4 regions of the Streptomyces sp. NBC_00353 genome follow, and region 1 is predicted to be linked to each of the others. Evidence: riboswitches for the same ligand, from Rfam matches in the RefSeq annotation. Region 1 holds a riboswitch; each other region holds the start of a gene.
The links. A riboswitch is a leader RNA that binds a small molecule or an ion and turns the genes downstream of it on or off. The one in region 1 is predicted to bind cobalamin.

Region 1 (5,076 bases):
GTCCACCGGACGGGGCGAGGGCGGCGAATTCCGGCCACCGCACGCCCTGCGGTGGCCTCCGACTGCCGCGTGGCGGTCGAAACGATCAACGCCACTCCGCTTCGAGTCACCACAGAGCCCCGTCCAGTTCATCTTCCGTTCACCCAGGTTGCCTACGGTCCACGAGCCAATGACGTCGAGCGATTGCCTGGGTAAATGGAACACATCACGCTGCTCCTCGCGATTGTGATCGTGACAGCTCTAGTGTTCGATTTCACGAACGGTTTCCATGACACCGCCAACGCGATGGCCACCACCATCTCGACCGGCGCTCTCAAACCCAAGACAGCGGTGGCCATGTCCGCCGCTCTCAACCTGGTCGGCGCGTTCCTGTCGATCGAGGTCGCCAAAACGATCTCCGGCGGGATCATCAACGAGAACGGGCTGCGGACAGAAGTCATCTTCGCGGCCCTCGTCGGCGCCATTCTGTGGAATCTGCTGACCTGGCTGGTCGGCCTGCCGTCCAGTTCCTCCCACGCCCTCTTCGGCGGACTCATCGGCGCCGCGGTGATGTCGGCGGGCTGGTCCTCGGTCGACGGCGGCACCGTCGTCACCAAGGTGCTGCTCCCCGCGGTCGCCGCCCCGGTCGTCGCCGGTCTCGCCGCACTGCTGGCGACCAGGCTGACGTACCGGATCGGCGGCAAGGTCCGTAACGACGCCCAGGAGAAGGCCACCGCCAAGGGCTACCGCGCCGGCCAGATCGCCTCGGCCGGACTGGTCTCGCTCGCCCACGGCACCAACGACGCGCAGAAGACCATGGGCATCATCACCCTGGCCCTGGTCACCGGCGGCGTTCTCTCCCCCGGCTCCAACCCGCCGGTCTGGGTCATCGTCTCCGCCGGTATGGCCATCGCGCTCGGCACCTACCTCGGCGGCTGGCGCATCATCCGCACCATGGGCAGTGGCCTCACCGAACTCAAGCCGCCGCAGGGCTTCGCCGCCCAGACCAGCGCGGCCACGGTCATCCTGGCCTCCTCGCACCTCGGCTTCTCCCTCTCCACCACCCAGTCGTGCTCCGGCGCCGTGATGGGTGCGGGACTGGGCCGCCGGGGCGGTGTGGTCCGCTGGTCCACCGCGACCCGGATGTTCGTCGCCTGGGGTCTGACCCTGCCGGCCGCCGGTCTGGTCGGTGCGGGCGCGGAATTCCTCACCAAGCAGGGCACCTGGGGTGTCGTCGTCGTCGCCATGCTGCTGATCGGCGGGTCCGCCGCCATCTGGCTGCTGTCCCGCCGCAAGCCGGTCGGTCACGACGATGTCGCTCCCGACGCCGAACCGGCGGGTGTCATCACCACCGCCATGGCGGCCGTCACCCCGCCGCCCACCGGGGCCGCGGCTGCGGCCACGACGGCGGACGCGACCGCAGCCACGGACGCGGACACGGACCTCAAGACCACCATCCCGGCCCCGGCCGGAACCGTCGCCGATCCGGCGCGGCCCGCCACGGTGTAAGGACAGATCACCATGAACATCGACTGGGCAGCTCTCGGTTCCGTCTTCGGCGTCTCCCTCGTCGTCACCGTGGCGCTGGTGGGCCTCTTCACCCTGGGCATCGTCGGCCTCTCCAAGCAGCCGGAACCGGCGGCGCAGGGCGGCTCCACCTCAGGCTCCCTGGTACTCGCCCGCACCGGCGCGTACCTCTGCTTCGGGCTCTGCGCGGCCGCGGTCGCGTACGGGATCTATCTGATCGTCGCCTGAGCACCAACCCGCACTCCGTCATCGGGGTCTCATCGGGCCGGACACACCTCGCGTGTGTCCGGCCCGATGTGCGTCTGCGCACACTGCGCCGCCGCAGGTCAAGGCCAGGTTGACGGGCATTCGCGGAGCGTGGTGGACTGCCGGAGCCATTTACGGCGACAGCAGAGGAAGCCGGTGCGAATCCGGCGCGGTCCCGCCACTGTCACCGGGGAGCAGTCCCCCACACCGGAAGTCACGGCTCGCGCAGGCGGGTTGGAAGGCCGGGGGAACTGCGGATCCGGGAGCCAGGAGACTCTCGCCGCCGGTCACGTCGAACCAGGGCGCGGACCCTGAGTGAGGACATATCGCCATGCCCGGCTGCCGTGCGTCGTCGTCCGTTTCTGTGCCGCTCCCACCAGGAGCCGGCTGTACGAAGGTCCTTCGAGGCGCAACGGCCGGCTGAGCCGTGCGAGCCGACCGCATCTTCGCGTACGGCGCCACGGCCGGTCTGATCGGCGATCTGCTGCTCGGTGATCCCCGCCGGCGGCATCCGGTCGCCGCGTTCGGACGGGCCGCCGCAGCCGTCGAGCGCCGCCTGTGGCGCGACCACCGCGGGTGGGGCGCACTGCACACCCTGGTCTGCGCCGGAGGGGCCGCGGGCGGAGCCGCACTGGCCGCCCGTGCCGTACGCCGTCATCCCGCCGCATCCGTCGCCCTCACCGCGGCCGCCACCTGGTCGGTCGTCGGCGGCACCTCGCTGGGGCGCGAGGCCCGCGCCATCGGCGGCGCGCTGGCCGCCGGTGACATCGCACTGGCCCGTGAGCGGCTCCCCCATCTGTGCGGCCGCGACCCGCACTCCCTCGACGGGCCGCAGATCGCCCGCGCCGTGGTGGAGTCCGTCGCCGAGAACACCTCCGACGCGGTGGTCGGCGCGCTGGTGTGGGGCGCGCTGGGCGGCGTGCCCGGACTCGTCGCCTTCCGGGCCGTCAACACCCTCGACGCCATGGTCGGGCACAAATCACCCCGCCATCTGCGCTACGGCTGGGCCTCGGCCCGGCTGGACGACGTCGTCGGCTGGCCCGGTGCCCGTCTCACGGCCGCGCTCGCCGTGGTTGCCGGGGGGCAGCCACGTCGGGCGGTACGCGCCTGGCGGGCCGACGCCGGCAAGCACCCGAGCCCCAACGCGGGGCCGGTGGAGGCCTCGTTCGCGGGCGCGCTCGGCGTACGGCTCGGCGGGACCCTGGCGTACGGCGGCCGTGTCGAGCACCGGCCGGTGCTGAACGGCACGGCCGGCCGTGCGGTGGAGACCGAGGACATCGAGCGCGCGGTGCGGCTGTCGCGCCGGGTGGGGGTGCTGGCCCTCGGCGTGTGCGCGGCGGGCCGGCTGATCGCGGGGAGGCGGTCGTCCACGGGGCGGCGCCCGGCCGCGGGACGGAGCGGAAAATGAGCGGCGGACTGCTTGTCGCCGGAACCACGTCGGACGCGGGCAAGAGCGTCGTCACGGCAGGCATCTGCCGCTGGCTGGTGCGCCAGGGGGTGAAGGTCGCGCCGTTCAAGGCGCAGAACATGTCGCTGAACTCGTTCGTCACCCGCGAGGGCGCGGAGATCGGACGTGCGCAGGCGATGCAGGCCCAGGCAGCCCGGGTGGAGCCGACCGCGCTGATGAACCCGGTACTGCTCAAGCCCGGCAGCGACCGCTCCAGCCAGGTCGTCCTGATGGGCAGGCCGGTGGGCGAGATGAGTGCACGCGGCTACCACGGGGGACGGCAGGAGTCGCTGCTCTCCACGGTCGTGGACTGTCTGGAACAGCTTCGGGGCACGTACGACGCGGTGATCTGCGAGGGGGCGGGCAGCCCGGCCGAGATCAATCTGCGCCGCACCGACATCGTGAACATGGGGATCGCGCGGGCCGCGCGGTTCCCGGTGGTCGTCGTCGGCGACATCGACCGCGGCGGTGTCTTCGCCTCCTTCTTCGGTACCACGGCGCTGCTCAGCGCCGAGGACCAGGCGCTGATCGCGGGCTATCTGGTCAACAAGTTCCGCGGCGACGTGTCGCTGCTGGAGCCGGGGCTCGACATGCTGCACGGGCTGACCGGGCGGCCGACGTACGGGGTGCTGCCGTTCGCCCATGGCCTGGGCATCGACGAGGAGGACGGACTGCGGATCTCGCTGCGCGGGGCCGTACGCGAGTCGGTCGTCGCGCCTCCGCACGGCGAGGACGTGCTGCGGGTCGCGGTGTGCGCGGTGCCGCTGATGTCGAACTTCACCGATGTGGACGCGCTGGCCGCCGAACCGGGTGTGGTGGTGCGGTTCGTGGACCGGGCGGAGGAGCTGGCCGACGCGGACCTGGTGATCGTGCCCGGCACGCGCGGCACGGTGAAGGCGCTGGCCTGGCTGCGCGAACGGGGGCTGGCCGACGCGCTGCTGCGGCGGGCCGCGCAGGGGCGTCCGGTGCTCGGCATCTGTGGCGGGTTCCAGGTGCTCGGTGAGCGCATCGAGGACGAGGTGGAGTCGCGGGCCGGGCAGGTCGACGGGCTCGGACTGCTTCCGGTACGGATCCGGTTCGACCGGGAGAAGACCCTGGCCCGGCCGGTCGGTTCGGCGCTCGGGGAGCCGGTGGAGGGGTACGAGATCCATCACGGCGTCGCCGATGTCCGGGGCGGCGAGCCGTTCCTGGACGGGTGCCGGGTGGGGGCTGTGTGGGGCACGCACTGGCACGGCTCGCTGGAGAGCGATGCGTTCCGGCGCCGGTTCCTGGTGGAGGTCGCGGCGGCTGCGGGGCGGCGGTTCGTGCCGGCGCCGGACACGAGTTTCGGGGCGCTGCGGGAGGAGCAGTTGGACCGGCTGGGGGATTTGATCGAGGAGCATGCGGATACGGGGGCGTTGATGCGGTTGATCGAGGCGGGGGTGCCGGGAGGACTGCCGTTCGTGGGCCCCGGTGCCCCGGAGGTGCCGGCGGCCCGTGCGGGGCGCGGCGCCGGGGTGACCGGGGGGTCGGCGTGAGGGGGGCACCCGCGGCGGGCTCCGTTCCCGGACCCGCCCCTTCCCGTGACCGGGGCTCCGCCCCGGACCCCGGTGCTCAGGCACGGGACGGGCTGAGCAGCCGTCCGGACACGCTGGACGGCGGGCCCGGCCGGGGCGCCGGTTCTTGGATGGATGACGTCGTCAAGGAGGCTTTGTGAGTACCCCGTATCCCTTCACTGCCATCGTCGGGCAGGACGATCTGCGGCTCGGATTGTTGCTGAACGCCGTATCGCCCGCTGTCGGTGGAGTGCTCGTGCGTGGGGAGAAGGGGACCGCCAAGTCCACCGCCGTGCGGGCACTTGCCGCGCTCATGCCCGAGGTCGGTGTCGTCTCCGGGTG
Region 2 (5,076 bases), 600 kb from region 1:
CACCGGCCTGTCCCGGATCCGGGAGCTGGTGGAGGCATGGCAGGAGTCGGGCGCCCCGGAGCCGGTCGCGACGCCGGGCGCGGTCGGTGAACGGGAGACCCTGCAGGACTACGCCGCCCACCTGCTCTCTCTGGTGGACGTGACGTCGATCCGGCCGCTGAAGGTGGTGGTGGACGCGGGCAACGGAATGGGCGGGCACACCGTGCCGACGGTCTTCGCGGGCCTCCCGCTGGATCTGGTCCCGATGTACTTCGAGCTGGACGGGACGTTCCCCCACCACGAGGCGAACCCGCTCGATCCGGCCAACATCGTCGACCTGCAGAAGCGGGTGCGTGACGAGGGCGCCGACCTCGGTATCGCGTTCGACGGAGACGCGGACCGCTGTTTCGTCGTCGACGAGCACGGCGATCCGGTCTCGCCGTCGGCGATCACCGCGCTGGTGGCGGCCCGGGAGCTGGCCCGCCACGGCGGCTCGGGCGTGGTCATCCACAATCTGATCACCTCGTGGTCGGTGCCGGAGGTGGTCCGTGAGCACGGCGGCACCCCGGTGCGTACGCGCGTCGGGCACTCCTTCATCAAGGCGGAGATGGCCCGGTCCGGGGCGATCTTCGGGGGCGAGCACTCCGCGCACTACTACTTCCAGGACTTCTGGAACGCCGACACCGGGATGCTCGCTGCCCTGCATGTGCTGGCGGCGCTCGGCGGGCAGGACGGTCCCCTGTCCGCACTGGTCGCGGGGTACGACCGCTATGCCGCTTCCGGCGAGATCAACTCCACGGTCGCCGACCGGGCCGACCGCCTCACCGCGGTCACCGCTGCCTACGCCGGCCGTGAGGGAGTCACCCTCGACGAACTCGACGGCCTGACCGTCACGGCAGCGGACTGGTGGTTCAATGTCCGCCCCTCCAACACCGAGCCGCTCCTCCGCCTGAACGTCGAAGCCCGGGACGAGGCCACCATGGCCAGGGTTCGCGACGAGGCACTGGCGGTCATCAGGGGCTGACCTCCTCTCCCACCGCTCCGTCCCGCCCCGGCCCCACGGGTGACGTACGTCGCTGTTCCGGGCGCCCCTCCGCCCGAAGGGGCGGGCTACGCCCCGGTAGAGTGTGCGAGTCGTCATCATGCCCGTTCAGGGGGAAGCCGGTGCGAATCCGGCGCTGACCACGCAACCGTGAGCCGCTGACACAGCGGTAAGTCGGAATGCCCTGTCCGCGGTCGTGACCGGCTCGCGTCACCGGAACCCCGGTGACCGGCACCGTCGAGGCATACGGGGCCGGAGCCTGGTGCCTGAGTGTGCCTGTGCCCGGTTCCCACCGCAGGAGAGGCCCAGCCCACCATGACCGTTCGCCGCACCGCAGCAACGCTCGCCGCCACCGCCACCGTGCTCTGTGCGGCCGCTGCCCCGGCCGCGGTGGCGGCGCCGTCTCCGTCGCCCACCCCGTCCGTCGCACTGCCGTCCGGGCTGTACGGCACCAAGGACCCGACGTACGACGGGGTCTGGAGGCAGTCGCTGGCCTTCATCGCCCAGCGGCTCGAAGGGGTCACGCCCGCCGCCGCGTCCGTCGACTGGCTGGTCGCCCAGCAGTGCGACAGCGGCGCCTACGCCTCGTACCGCGCAGATGCCGGCAAGCCGTGCGACGCGAAGACCATGACGGACACCAATGCCACCGCCGCCGCGGTCCAGGCGCTGGCCGAGGTCGGCGGGCACGGCGATGCCGTCGACAACGGGGTCGACTGGCTGAAGTCCGTTCAGAACGAGGACGGCGGCTGGGGTTACAACCCGGGCTCGCCCAGCGACGCCAACTCCACCTCGATCGTGATCGGCGCCCTGGCCAAGCGGGGCCAGCGGCTCGGCGATGTGACGACCAAGGGCGGCAGGACGCCGTACGACGCGTTGCTCGAACTGGCCATCCCGTGCGGCGGCAAGGACGGCGGCGCGTTCGCGTACCAGCCCGACAAGGCCGGCAAGCTCGCCGCCAACGCGGACGCCACCGCGGCCGGAGTGCTCGGTTCGATGGGCAAGGGGCTGGCCGCCTGGAACAATTCCGCGTCCGAGGACAAGGCGCCCACCTGCCACAAGGGTGCCGTCGTCAAGCCCGAGCAGGCCGCCCAGAACGGTGCCCACTATCTCGCGGGCGCCCTCGCGAAGACCGGCCACCTGAACCAGCCCCCGATGCCGGGCGCCACCGACACCACCGAGCAGCCCGATTTCGGCAACACCGCGGACGCGGTCGTCGCCCTGGCCGCCACGGGCCACCAGGACAAGGCGGCCGGCGCGCTCGGCTGGCTGAAGAAGAACGCCGCGCCCTGGGCGGCCGAGAACGGCCCGGCCGCCTACGCCCAGTTGGTCGTGGCCGCGCACACGACCGGCGCCGATGCCCGCGACTTCGGCGGCGTCGACCTGGTCGAGCGGCTGAACGCGACCGGACCGAAGCCGGCCGCCGCCCACACACCCTCGCCGGCCACCAGCGACTACGCGGCGCAGGACGGCACCAGCGACGACGCCGGTCTCGGGGTGTGGTGGCTCGTCGGTATCGGTCTCGCCGCCGGTGCCGGCGTCGGCTTCCTCATCAGCAGCCGCCGGAAGACCCCGCAGCTGTGAACCGGGCGGGCAATCGATCCGGGTGGCCGACGGCGGGCGCCCTGCTGCTCGTTCTCGGCGCCGTCCTGACCGTGCTCGGTGCGGGCACCGCCCACGCGGCCGGCTACCGCTACTGGTCGTTCTGGGAGGGCAAGGGGACGGGCTGGGCGTACGCCACCCAGGGCCCGTCGCTGGTCCGGCCCGACGACGGTGCGGTGCAGGGCTTCCGGTTCTCGGTGAGCGAGGACTCCCAGGACTCGGCGAAACCGCGCCGCGCCCCCGACTTCGCGGTGATCTGTGCGGACACCCCCGCCAAGGACGGCACCAAGCGGATCGCGCTCGTCATCGACCCCGGCACGGCGGCGGACGCCCCGGACGGGGAGACGCCGCCCGCGCCGCGTACCGCATGCGCGCAGGTCGCCGAGGACGCGAGCGCCGCGGAGGCCCTCGCCTCCGTGGCCAAGCCGCTGCGCTACAGCAGCGAGGCACTGCTCTGCGCGATCTCCGGCTATCCGGCCTCGGGCTGCGGTGAGCAGGTCTCCGGCACCGGGCACGCCGACGGTACGTCGCAGGCACCCGCGAGCCCGTCCGCCTCGGCCCACCCGGGGAGCGGCCGCGGCGGTCCGTCCGCCGGGGTGCTCGCCGGTGTCGCCGCCGTCCTTCTGCTCGGCGTCGCCGCAGTGGTGCAGGCCCGCCGCCGCCGCGGATGACCGTCTCCGCCGGCCCTGCCCGGCCGGGCCGTGCCCTGCGCGCCCCCGAGGCGACCCGCAGCAACGCCCTGCCCGCCGGGGCCTGGTGGCTGTGGGCGATCGGGCTGGCCACCGCCGCCTCCCGGACCAGCAATCCGCTGCTGCTCGGGCTGCTGGTGGGGGTGGCCGGTTACGTCGTGGCGGCGCGCCGGACGGATGCGCCGTGGGCCCGTTCGTACGGGGCGTTCATCAGGATCGGGCTGTTCGTCGTCGGCGTGCGGCTGCTGTTCTCCGTCTTTCTCGGCTCACCGATCCCCGGTACGCACCCGGTGTTCACCCTCCCCGAAGTCCCGCTCCCCGACTGGGCGCAGGGCGTCAGGATCGGCGGCCGGGTCACCGCCGAGCAGTTGCTCTTCGCGCTGTACGACGGGGCGAAGCTGGCCACCCTGCTGATCTGCATCGGCGCGGCGAACTCGCTCGCCAACCCGGCCCGGCTGCTGAAGTCGCTGCCGGGCGCACTGTACGAGGCGGGCGTCGCGGTCGTCGTCGCGATGACGTTCGCACCGAACATGGTTGCCGATGTGGTGCGGCTGCGCACCGCACGGCGGCTGCGGGGCCGCCCGGCCGGTGGCATCAAGGCCGTCCTGCAGATCGGACTGCCGGTGCTGGAGGGTGCGCTGGAGCGGTCGGTGGCGGTGGCGGCGTCGATGGACGCGCGCGGATACGGGCGTACGGCCCAGGTGCCGCGCGCCGTCCGGCACACCACGAACGTCCTCACGCTCGGCGGGCTGCTGGGGGTCTGCGCCGGCACGTACGGTCTGCTGGCCTCGCAGGGTGCGGTGTACGGGCTGCCGCTGCTGTTCGCCGGGCTCGTCGCCGCGATGGCCGGGCTCCGGCTCGGCGGTGCCCGCTCGGTCCGCACCCGCTACCGGCCCGACCGGTGGGGGGCGAGGGCCTGGCTGGTGGCCGGGTCGGGTGCGGTGGTCGCGGCGGCGATGATCTGGGCGGGCAGTGCCGACCCGGAGGCGCTGCATCCCGGAGTCGTACCGCTGACGGCGCCGGTGTTCCCGCTGTGGCCGGCGGCGGCGGTGCTGATCGGGCTGTTGCCCGCGGCGGTGGCGCCCGCGCCGCCCGTTGTGGCCGTCGCGAACTCCGAGGAGAGCCAGTGATCCGGTTCGAGCAGGTCTCGGTGCAGTACGAGGGGGCCGCGCGCCCGACCCTGTCCGGGGTCGATCTGACCGTCCCCGAGGGCGAGTTGGTGCTGCTCGTCGGCCCTTCGGGGGTCGGCAAGTCGACGCTGCTGGGCGCCGTCTCCGGTCTCGTACCGCACTTCACGGGCGGCACGCTGCGCGGCAGGGTGATGGTCGACGGCCGTGACACCCGTACCCACAAGCCGCGCGAACTCGCCGATCTCGTCGGCACGGTGGGACAGGACCCGCTCTCCCACTTCGTCACCGACACCGTCGAGGACGAGCTGGCGTACGGCATGGAGTCGCTGGGACTTGCCCCCGACGTGATGCGGCGGCGGGTCGAGGAGACCCTCGACCTGCTGGGCCTCGCCGGGCTGCGCGACCGGCCGATCGCCACGCTCTCCGGCGGCCAGCAGCAGCGGGTCGCGATCGGCTCGGTGCTGACCCCGCACCCCAAGGTCCTGGTCCTCGACGAACCGACGTCCGCGCTGGACCCGGCGGCGGCCGAGGAGGTCCTCGCGGTGCTCCAGCGGCTGGTGCACGACCTGGGCACGACGGTCCTGATGGCGGAGCACCGCCTGGAACGCGTCGTCCAGTACGCGGACCAGGTCGTTCT
Region 3 (5,076 bases), 3.5 Mb from region 1:
GTGGAGTGGGTGCGGTCGGTGTACCGCGGCGACCGTTACAAGTTCGTGGCGCGTCTGAAGCGGCCGACCGACTGAGACGGCGGACCCCGGCTCCTGACCGGCCAACTTCCCGAATCGGGACGGAGCATCAGGAGTCGGACCCCCGGGCAGCATCCTCTCCCCCCGGTCCCGGCATACCGTTGCCGGACCGAAATGCGGACAGGGGGTGACGCTGGCCGGAACTCTCCCCTAGATTTCCTGCGCATTACAACAGGTGGTCAGCGAGGGGACGGAGTCGCCATATGCCAGAAGAAACAGACACGAAACCACCAACGGTCACACCTATGAGGGTGGTCATCGCCCTCTGCCTCATCGCGCCGTTCGTGGCGATGCTCTGGGTGGGTTCGTACGCGAAGGTGGACCCGACCTTCATCGGCATTCCGTTCTTCTACTGGTACCAGATGCTCTGGGTGCTGATCTCCACCGCGCTCACGATGGTCGCGTACAAGCTGTGGCAGCGTGACCAGCGCTCCCGCAAGGGGGGTGTTTCCGCATGAAGGACGGCGTGAACGGCGTCGCGCTCGGCGTCTTCATCTTCTTCTTCCTGGCCGTCACGGTCATCGGCTTCATGGCCGCGCGCTGGCGCAAGGCCGAGAACGAGGCCAGCCTCGACGAATGGGGGCTGGGCGGACGGTCGTTCGGCACCTGGGTCACCTGGTTCCTGCTCGGCGGCGACCTGTACACCGCGTACACCTTCGTCGCCGTCCCTGCCGCGATCTACGCGGCGGGCGCGGCCGGCTTCTTCGCGGTCCCGTACACCATCCTCGTGTACCCGCTGATCTTCACCTTCCTGCCGCGGCTGTGGTCGGTGTCGCACAAGCACGGGTACGTCACCACCTCGGACTTCGTCCGCGGCCGCTTCGGATCGAAGGGGCTCTCGCTGGCGGTCGCCGTCACCGGCATCCTCGCCACGATGCCGTACATCGCGCTCCAGCTCGTCGGTATCCAGGCGGTACTGGACGTGATGGGCGTCGGCGGCGGCGAGACCACGCACTGGTTCGTCAAGGACCTGCCGCTGCTGATCGCGTTCGCGGTGCTCGCCGCGTACACGTACTCCTCCGGGCTGCGGGCCCCCGCACTGATCGCGTTCGTCAAGGACGGCCTGATCTACCTGGTCATCGCGGTGGCGATCATCTACATCCCGATCAAGCTGGGCGGCTTCGACGACATCTTCGCCAAGGCCGGCGAGGCGTTCTCGCAGACCAACCCCGCAACCGGCAAGCCGCGCGGCGCGCTCGCGCCGGCCGACCCGGGCCAATGGGGCTACGCCACCCTGGCCCTGGGTTCGGCGCTCGCGCTCTTCATGTATCCGCACTCGATCACGGCGACGCTCTCCAGCCGCAGCCGTGACGTGATCCGGCGCAACACCACCATCCTGCCGCTGTACTCGCTGATGCTGGGCCTGCTGGCACTGCTCGGCTTCATGGCGATCGCCGCCGGGGTCAAGGTGCAGAACGGGCAGCTGGCGATCCCGCAGCTGTTCGAGAACATGTTCCCCGACTGGTTCGCCGGGGTGGCGTTCGCCGCGATCGGTATCGGCGCGCTGGTGCCCGCCGCGATCATGTCGATCGCAGCCGCCAACCTCTTCACCCGGAACATCTACAAGGACTTCCTGAAGCCCGACGCGACCCCGGCCCAGGAGACGAAGGTCTCCAAGCTGGTGTCGCTGCTGGTGAAGGTCGGTGCGCTCGCCTTCGTCCTCACGATGGACAAGACGGTCGCGATCAACTTCCAGCTGCTGGGCGGGATCTGGATCCTGCAGACGTTCCCGGCGCTGGTCGGCGGCCTGTTCACCCGGTGGTTCCACCGCTGGGCGCTGCTCGCCGGCTGGGCGGTCGGCATGGTCTACGGCACGCTCGCCGCGTACGGGGTGGCGAGCCCGACCCAGGCGCACTTCGGCGGCTCCTCGAAGGAGATCCCGGGGATCGGCGAGATCGGCTACATCGGCCTGACGGCGTTCGTACTGAACGTGGTGGTGACGGTGGTGCTGACGTTCGTCCTGAACGCGGTGAAGGCCCCGGCCGGAATCGACGAGACGTCACCGTCCGACTACACGGCGGACGCGGGCGACCCGGGCGTGAAGGTCGAACTCCCGTTGGCCAGGCCTGAGCCGGCCGGCTCCCCCGACGCGAGCCCGTCGACCAAGTAGGGTCTTTCGTTTGGATCAGGCCGGATCAGGGAGCGGGGTCCGGTGCGTGCAGCTGCAGGGCGGAGGAAGGAGCCCACGCGGAGCGAATGGGGTCTCCCCTGCTCGAGCGAAGCCGAGAGCTTGGGGAAAACCGACGACAACGCGGCAGATGTGCGTGCCAGACCCCGCGAGCCCCCCAGCCTGATCCAAGCGAGAGGCCCTAAGCCTGCACGCCAGTGATACATGTGGCCCGCCCGACGACGGAGGACAAATCCGTGGCCGGGCGGGCCACACCGGTTTCGGTCAGGAGCGGCACCCCTGGTGCCCCTGGGCGCGCACCCCGCGCCCCGCGCCCCGTACGGCAGACTTCCGCCATGGACATATCGATCAGGGCCGTCGACCCCAGCGAACACCACCTTCTCGGCGAGATCACCGCATTCGCGTACCTCGACGACGGCCTGCTCGACCTCGGTGCCGACGACCCGTATCTCGAACGACTCCGCGACGTGCCGCGCCGCGCCGCCGAGGCCGACGTGCTCGTCGCGGTCGGTGCCGACGGCCGGGTACTGGGCGGCGTGACATACGCACCGCCCGGCAACCCGTGGGCCGACATCGCCGGCCCCGACGAGGCCGAATTCCGGATGCTCGCCGTCGCGCCGGAGGCGCGTGGCCTCGGGGCGGGTGAGGCGCTCGTACGGGCCTGTATCGACCGCGCACGGGGTACGGACGGCGTCGCGCGGCTCGTCCTGTCGACGCAGCCGGCCATGCTCGGGGCGCACCGCATCTACCGTCGACTGGGCTTCGCACGGACTCCGGAGCGCGACTGGTATCCCATTCCAGGCCTCCAGCTGCTCACCTACAGCCTCACCCTGTGAACCGCGTACGACACAACATGTGGGGGCTGTCTCATCGGGCGGCCCCCACATGTATGCTCGTGCTCGCTGTCGCCGCAGGGAAATCCGGTGTGAATCCGGAACTGTCCCGCAACGGTGTGATCGGTGTACTTTTGCGCACCCTGTAAGTCCGAGGACCTGCCGACAGCGCGTCCGGCTCGACCGATCCGGACGCCCAGACGTCCGGGCCTCGCGGATGGGCCGGTGGACGCCGCACGGAGTGCTGCCCTCTTTTCCGGGCCCGCCTCTGCCCGGCTGCCCCGCTCCCCGCCCGGCCCCGAGCCGAGCGAGGGAGAGCACCACATGACCATCGCGCCAGCCGATCCGGCTTCAGTCGCCGAGTCCACGGGAACCGCGAACGACGGACCCGGGACCGCACTGCTGCGGACCCTGACCGACCTCACCGTCGATCTGCCCGACACCGACCCCGGTCGCGTCGCCGCAGCCGCGCTGCGCGGGCGCAACGCCCGGTCGGACGAAGCAGAGTTGCGTTCGCTGGCCACCGAGGCCGCCGCAGGTCTGATCTCCGAGGACCCCGCGTACTCCCGGCTCGCCGCCCGCCTCCTCACCCGCACCATCGCGGACGAGGCGGCCGGTCAGGGCGCGGTGTCCTTCTCCGCCTCGGTCTCCGTCGGCCACCGCGAAGGTCTGATCGCGGACCGCACGGCCGCGTTCGTGGCGCTCCACGCGGCCCGGCTCGACGCGCTGGTCGAGCAGTCGCTCGCCGACGGCGCCGACGACCGGTTCGGCTACTTCGGGCTGCGGACGCTGCACAGCCGCTATCTGCTGCGCCACCCGCACACCCGTCAGGTCATCGAGACGCCACAGCACTTCATGCTGCGGGTCGCGGCCGGTCTCGCCGAGGACGACTCGGCGCGCGCAGTGGACGAGGTCGCCTCGCTGTACGGCCTGATGAGCCGTCTCGACTACCTCCCGTCCTCCCCCACACTCTTCAACTCCGGCACCCGGCACCCGCAGATGTCCTCCTGCTATCTGCTGGACTCGCCGCTGGACGAGCTCGACTCGATCTACGACCGCTACCACCAGGTGGCACGGCTCTCCAAGCACGCGGGCGGCATCGGCCTCTCGTACTCCCGGATCCGCGCCCGCGGTTCGCTGATCCGCGGCACCAACGGGCACTCCAACGGCATCGTGCCGTTCCTGAAGACACTCGACGCCTCGGTCGCCGCGGTGAACCAGGGCGGCCGCCGCAAGGGCGCCGCCGCCGTCTACCTGGAGACGTGGCACGCGGACATCGAGGAGTTCCTGGAGCTGCGCGACAACACCGGTGAGGACCAGCGGCGTACGCACAACCTCAACCTGGCGCACTGGATCCCGGACGAGTTCATGCGCCGGGTCGACACGGACGGCGACTGGTCGCTGTTCTCGCCCGCTGACGTGCCCGAGCTGGTCGACCTGTGGGGCGACGAGTTCGACGCCGCGTACCGGGCCGCCGAGGCCAAGGGCCTGGCCCGCAAGTCGATGCCGGCGCGTGAGCTGTACGGCCGGATGATGCGGACCCTCGCGCAGACCGGCCAGGGCTGGATGACCTTCAAGGACGCCTCCAACCGGACCGCGAACCAGACCGCCGAGCCGGGCCGCGTCGTCCACTCGTCGAACCTGTGCACCGAGATCCTCGAAGTCACCGACGACGGCGAGACGGCCGTCTGCAACCTCGGTTCGGTCAATCTCGGGGCGTTCGTGGCCGACGGTGGGATCGACTGGGAGCGGCTGGACTCCACCGTCCGTACCGCCGTGACGTTCCTCGACCGGGTCGTCGACATCAACTTCTACCCGACCGAGCAGGCCGGCCGGTCCAACGCTCGCTGGCGCCCGGTGGGTCTGGGCGCGATGGGGCTCCAGGACGTCTTCTTCCAGCTGCGGCTGCCGTTCGACTCCCCCGAGGCCCGCGCGCTCTCCACGAAGATCTCCGAGCGGATCATGCTCGCCGCGTACGAGGCGTCCTGCGACCTCGCCGAGCGGTCCGGTCCGCTGCCCGCCTGGTCCGAGACGCGC
Region 4 (5,076 bases), 5.6 Mb from region 1:
CTCCACCCACTGACCCCCGCGGAGGCGGAGTGCGTAGTGCAAGGCCGTCCCGGGCCGGACGCCCTCTGGGCACCTGACTACCCCAACGACGGCGACCGGGCCGGCGCGAGGCACTTCCTGGAGCACTGCGCGGATACCGGCAATCCTCAGCCGTTCGGCGCGTACGAGATCCGCCTCCGCGAGAACGGGCACGCCATCGGCGGAGTCGGTTTCCACGGTGTCCCGGACGACCGGGGGCAGGTCACGATCGGCTACGGCCTGATACCGGCAATGCGCGGAAAGGGGTACGCCTCCGAGGCCCTGCGTGCACTGCTGGAGATTGCCCGTGCCGCGGGTGTCGCGTCGGTCAGGGGCGACGCCGACCTCGACAACACCGCGTCCCAGCACGTCATGGCAGCGGCGGGCATGCACTTCGTCGGGGAGGACGACCTGCTGAGGCATTACCGGATCGACTGGACGGCCGGACCGGCGGCCGAACCCGGGGGCGGAGCGACTGCGACGAACGGAGCCGCCGGGTCCGAACCTTCTCCCGAGGTCTCCGCTCGACGTCCGTCATGACGCCGGGCACCCGGGCGGCTCTGCCCCGACCACGACTGAACCCGCCAGGCGTCTCCTGGCGGGTTCGGTCGTAGCGGATTTTCGGCCGGTCAGCCGGCAGCGGTGGCCGTGCGGGATGCCGTGCCGCCACCCGCCGGGACCGTGTCCGGTCCCGGCACCAGCAGCCGTTCGGTCAGGTAGCCGAAAAACAGACCGAAAGTGGTCCAGAGCGTGGCCTGAACGGCGAGGGTGGCGAGGCGGAACTCCCACAGCAGACCAGCCGGGAAGTCCTTGCCGACCTCGTTGAACGAGGGCAGGAAAGCGTAGGCGAGACCGATGACGAGGACGTAGCCGGCGGATGCGGCGATCGTCGCGTTCCAGTTGCCCAGGCGAGGAGCCAGCCGCTTGCCGAGGATGACGGCCGCAACGGCGAGCAGCACGCTGAGAGCGACCATGAGGAAGAACAGGGCGGTGCGTTGGCCGATCGTGTCGGGGTTGCCGACGGCCGGCGGGTTGGCCGGGTATTTGAGGAACGGCACGACATACACGGTCAGCAGGGCGCCGAACGCGATCAGTGCAGACGTGGCCCGCGGGCCGAACCTGCCGATGCGGCCGAGGGCGTAGCAGAAGACGAGCGCGGCGATGCCGCCGATGGCCACGCCGAAGACGAGGACACCGGTGGCGAGGCCGGCCGTGGACTGCATCGTGCGGCTGACGAGTTCCTCGCCGCCGCCGTGGTCGTGGCTGTGTGCCTCTTCGAGGGCGATCGCCGCGTCGACCCGCGACTCTCCGAGGAAGTAGGCGACGGCAAGTGCGAGCGCGCCCGCGACGAGGCCGGCCAGCATGCCGCGGACCAGCAGGGCTCTGACGGATATGGAGTTCATGAGGGGTTCCCCTGGCTTGCGCGGCGTGTCAGTGGCAGGGGAAACCGAGCAGGTGGCGACCGTCATGTACCCACTCGTGGACACCCTCGCCGGAGATGACCGAAGTGGCGCCCTGCTCGGCGCCGACGAAGTACAGCAGGACGAGCATGAGAATGCCGAAGAAGACCGCCCATGGGGCGATGGCCTTCAGCGAGATGGGGGTGATGGCGGGTGATGCGACGGCGGCGGGGGCAGCAGTCTGTGCCATGGCAGAACCTCCTGGGGGAACACGCGTCCCGATCGTGGTGCCTGAGACGACAGCGCTGGGTCTGACTTCCCGTACGGATACGGGTTCACAGTGGCGCGACCGTGCCGGATTCTCACCGGACTTCCATCACACCGTCGTCATGTTCGTCGCGACCATACCGTCTGGGAGCACCCCGCCGCCATGGCACCATCTGCCCACCCCACAGCCCTGGATGCCATGGTGTGCTTACTGAAGAGGCCACAGTTCAGGGAGTTGACGCGGGTGTTGACGGTACGGGTGATGTTGATCTCACCGGCGCTCAACGCGGCGCTGCGCGAGGCCCGGTTCGACGGCGACGCCCCGCTCGACGCGTCCGGCGTCCGGCGGGCGCGTGCGGCCGCGGCCGCGGTGCCTGCTGCCGATCGCCGGGTGCACGGCCCGGACGAACGGTGCACCGGGACCGCCGAGGCATTGGGTCTGCGGTCCGATCCCGAACCTGCCCTTCGTGGCTGGGACTTGGGGCGCTGGAGCGGGCAACGGCTGGCGGAGGTGAGCCGGGACGAGCCGGGGGCGGTATCGGCCTGGCTGTCCAAGCCCTCGGCGGCCCCGCACGGCGGTGAGTCGCTGCTGGATCTGCATGCGCGGGTGGGCGGCTGGCTGGATTCGCTGCATCGGGAGGGCGCCGATGACGGCAGCGTGCTCGCCGTGGCCGAACCCGCGGTGGTGCGGGCCGCGGTCGTGCATGCGCTGGGCCTTCCGCCCCAGACATTCTGGCGGTTGGACGTCGCTCCGCTGACGCTGACCGAGCTCAGCGGCCGGTCCGGGCGGTGGAACCTGCGTTGCGGGCGGCCCCTGGGCACCGGAACCGACGAGACCACCGCACTGCACAGACAGTAGCCGGACGAGTCGTATCCGTGATGGATCACGGAATCACGTGCGCCGCTTTCGCCATGCGTCACGACGGACTTCACCTCCCCGCCCCGGACCGGAGAGCCGACGCCCGAGACCGGACTCCCCCACAGCGACCCACTCCCCTCAGTGACGGGCCCGACCGTGCACTCTTCCGCTCAAGCAATGCTGACAAATAGTACGTAAAATGGCCAAGGCGATCGAGCCCACCTCCTCTTCGGAAGGGCGACCGACCATGAGCGATCAAACGCAGCTGAGCCGGCCCGAGACCACCCGCCCGGCATCCGAGTCCACGCACGGAGCGGGACCGCATGGCGAAAACCGCCGAACGGAGCCCGGGGCACGGGGGCGTACCACGATCGCCGACGGCGTAGTGGCGAAGATCGCCGGGCTGGCGGCCCGGGGCGTGCCCGGGGTCCAGAGCATGGGCGGAGGATTCGTCCGCGGTATGGGGACCGTGCGGGATCGAGTGCCCGGAGCGGGAAGCCGGTCCGTCACCAGCGGTGTCAAGGTCGAGGTCGGCGAGGTTCAGACCGCTGTCGACCTGTCGATCATCGTCGAATACGGCTTCCCGATCGTCGAGCTCGCGGGCGATGTCCGGACCGAGGTGATCGCCGCCATCGAGCGGATGACCGGTCTGGAGGTCGTAGAGGTCAACATCACGGTGACCGACGTGAAGCTGCCCGACGAGGAAGAGGAGCAGCAGGCGCCGGAGAGGCGAGTCGCGTAGTGGTTCGCCGGACCGGATCGCGCCTGGTCGAAGGGGGTGCCCATCGGCCGTGTCGTCGGCCTGGAACCTCGGCTGTCTCCCGAGGCCCATCGGATGTTCGCCTGGTACAGGGCCACTGAGGCTGCCGCACATGACGGGGATGTGGCCGACCTCGATCGGAGGACCAGATGTCCACTGGAATCATTGTTGCCATCGTCGTCGTGGTGGTGGTCCTTGTCGCCCTCGCGGTGATTGTCCGGCTCGCCATTCGGCGGCGGCATCTGCAAGAACGCTTCGGGCCCGAGTACGAGCACGCTGTTGAAACCGGTGACAGCCGCACGGCGGCAGAGCGTGATCTGCGCGACCGCGAGCAACGGCACGACGACCTCGATCTGAAGCCGCTGGCCTCGACTGCCCGTCAGCAGTACACGCAGGACTGGAGCAGCGTGCAGGAGCACTTCGTGGACCGTCCGCGAGAGGCGGTCGGTGAGGCGGACCAGCTGGTGACCCGGCTCATGAACGAACGCGGCTACCCGACCGAGGGCTACGAGCAGCAGGTGAAGGACCTGTCGGTCGAACACGGGCGCACGCTGGAGCATTACCGTGCCGCCCACGAAGTCAATGCACGAGCCGGCGGTCAGCAGACGACCACCGAGGAACTGCGGGGAGCGATGGTGCACTACCGCGCACTCTTCGACGACCTGCTCACCAACGGCGACAGGCCGGGGCAGCAACACACTTGACCCGGCGCCCGCGCATACCGGCGGGCCAAAGGATCGAGAGCCCGTCGAAACCCATTCGGACGAGGTGAACAAGCATGCAGCGCGAACACAGTGGATCGGGCGACCACAGCAGCGCGGCCGACGCGGGCCTCAGCACCGAGGATCCCGCCCGGCCTCGGGATGATCGAGATGCAGATCGTGGGACGCCGTCGGCCACGGCGGATGACGCTCCCCCGTCCACCGGGAATGCCGCTGAGAACGCCGCTGACGCTGAAGACACCGCCAAGGACGCCGCGCCAGCAGAGCAGGCCGCAGCGGGTACACCGCACGCTTCGGCGCCGGACCAGGGCCAGGAGAACGAGCCGCTTCTCGGTCCCGAGGAAGCCGAGGCCTTCAAGTCCAAATGGCGGGCCGTCCAGACAGCCTTCGTCGACGATCCGCAGGACGCCGTCCGTACGGCCGACGCCTTGGTCGCCGAGGTCATGCAGACGCTGGCGCGGTCGTTCGCATCCCGCAAGGAAGGGCTCGAAAGCCAGTGGGGCCGGGGAGAAGAGGTCCTCACCGAGGATCTGCGCATTGCCCTCCAGCGCTACCGCTCGTTCTTCAACCGCCTGCTCAGCGCCTGATCGCGGAGAAGGGGTCGGCAGGCGTGATCGACTGCGCTCCGGGCCACGGTCTGCCGGCCCCGGACGACAGTGTGACCACAGCAGTCGTCGGCCACGTGGACAAGCACGCATGCTTCGTCCGACGAGCTCGCCGCCACTTCGTCTGCACCTCGGGACGCAGGTACAGCGTGCGGGTACGCGGAGGCGACGGATCCCGACGACGCATCGACCCCGTCTCTTGCCCGGGGGTTGTGAGCTGCCGTCGGTTAGCTGAGCTGGAGTGAGTTGTAGCGAGTGGGAGTGAGTCCTGTCGGTTAGTTCGTGGGGGGAACGGGAGTTCCGGGGTCGAATGGGTGACCTTGGTGGCTGGTGCTCGTTGGGCTGGGTGGCAGGTGTCGGGCCTTGAGGGGGTGATGTGATGGGTGGTGTGCGGAAGTTGACGGCGTCCTTCGTGGTGCCCGGGCCTTGCGGGGTGGCGGTCCGG

Region 2: it holds a riboswitch for cobalamin, as region 1 does, so the genes downstream of both, OHA88_RS31285 (prenyltransferase/squalene oxidase repeat-containing protein) here and OHA88_RS34000 (cobalamin biosynthesis protein) in region 1, are expected to answer to the same signal.
Region 3: it holds a riboswitch for cobalamin, as region 1 does, so the genes downstream of both, OHA88_RS18215 (ribonucleoside-diphosphate reductase subunit alpha) here and OHA88_RS34000 (cobalamin biosynthesis protein) in region 1, are expected to answer to the same signal.
Region 4: it holds a riboswitch for cobalamin, as region 1 does, so the genes downstream of both, OHA88_RS09285 (CbtB domain-containing protein) here and OHA88_RS34000 (cobalamin biosynthesis protein) in region 1, are expected to answer to the same signal.

Annotation. Positions count from the first base shown of each region.
Region 1 covers NZ_CP107985.1:7,543,131-7,548,206, reverse strand. The annotation lists gene OHA88_RS34010 (inorganic phosphate transporter) at 196-1,488, shown strand; gene OHA88_RS34005 (hypothetical protein) at 1,501-1,734, shown strand; cobalamin riboswitch at 1,899-2,029, shown strand; gene OHA88_RS34000 (cobalamin biosynthesis protein) at 2,180-3,160, shown strand; gene OHA88_RS33995 (cobyric acid synthase) at 3,157-4,716, shown strand; gene OHA88_RS33990 (putative cobaltochelatase) at 4,892-5,076, shown strand, end outside.
Region 2 covers NZ_CP107985.1:6,940,616-6,945,691, reverse strand. The annotation lists gene OHA88_RS31290 (phosphomannomutase/phosphoglucomutase) at 1-1,003, shown strand, start outside; cobalamin riboswitch at 1,088-1,272, shown strand; gene OHA88_RS31285 (prenyltransferase/squalene oxidase repeat-containing protein) at 1,337-2,602, shown strand; gene OHA88_RS31280 (SCO2322 family protein) at 2,599-3,291, shown strand; gene OHA88_RS31275 (energy-coupling factor transporter transmembrane component T) at 3,288-4,439, shown strand; gene OHA88_RS31270 (ABC transporter ATP-binding protein) at 4,436-5,076, shown strand, end outside.
Region 3 covers NZ_CP107985.1:4,046,295-4,051,370, forward strand. The annotation lists gene OHA88_RS18195 (GntR family transcriptional regulator) at 1-75, shown strand, start outside; gene OHA88_RS18200 (DUF3311 domain-containing protein) at 282-536, shown strand; gene mctP (monocarboxylate uptake permease MctP) at 533-2,188, shown strand; gene OHA88_RS18210 (GNAT family N-acetyltransferase) at 2,542-3,042, shown strand; cobalamin riboswitch at 3,096-3,220, shown strand; gene OHA88_RS18215 (ribonucleoside-diphosphate reductase subunit alpha) at 3,364-5,076, shown strand, end outside.
Region 4 covers NZ_CP107985.1:1,948,347-1,953,422, forward strand. The annotation lists gene OHA88_RS09275 (GNAT family N-acetyltransferase) at 1-558, shown strand, start outside; gene OHA88_RS09280 (CbtA family protein) at 648-1,421, opposite strand; gene OHA88_RS09285 (CbtB domain-containing protein) at 1,450-1,668, opposite strand; adenosylcobalamin (AdoCbl) riboswitch at 1,672-1,820, opposite strand; gene OHA88_RS09290 (histidine phosphatase family protein) at 1,948-2,544, shown strand; gene OHA88_RS09295 (Asp23/Gls24 family envelope stress response protein) at 2,792-3,286, shown strand; gene OHA88_RS09300 (hypothetical protein) at 3,454-4,008, shown strand; gene OHA88_RS09305 (hypothetical protein) at 4,083-4,613, shown strand; gene OHA88_RS09310 (IS200/IS605 family accessory protein TnpB-related protein) at 5,011-5,076, shown strand, end outside.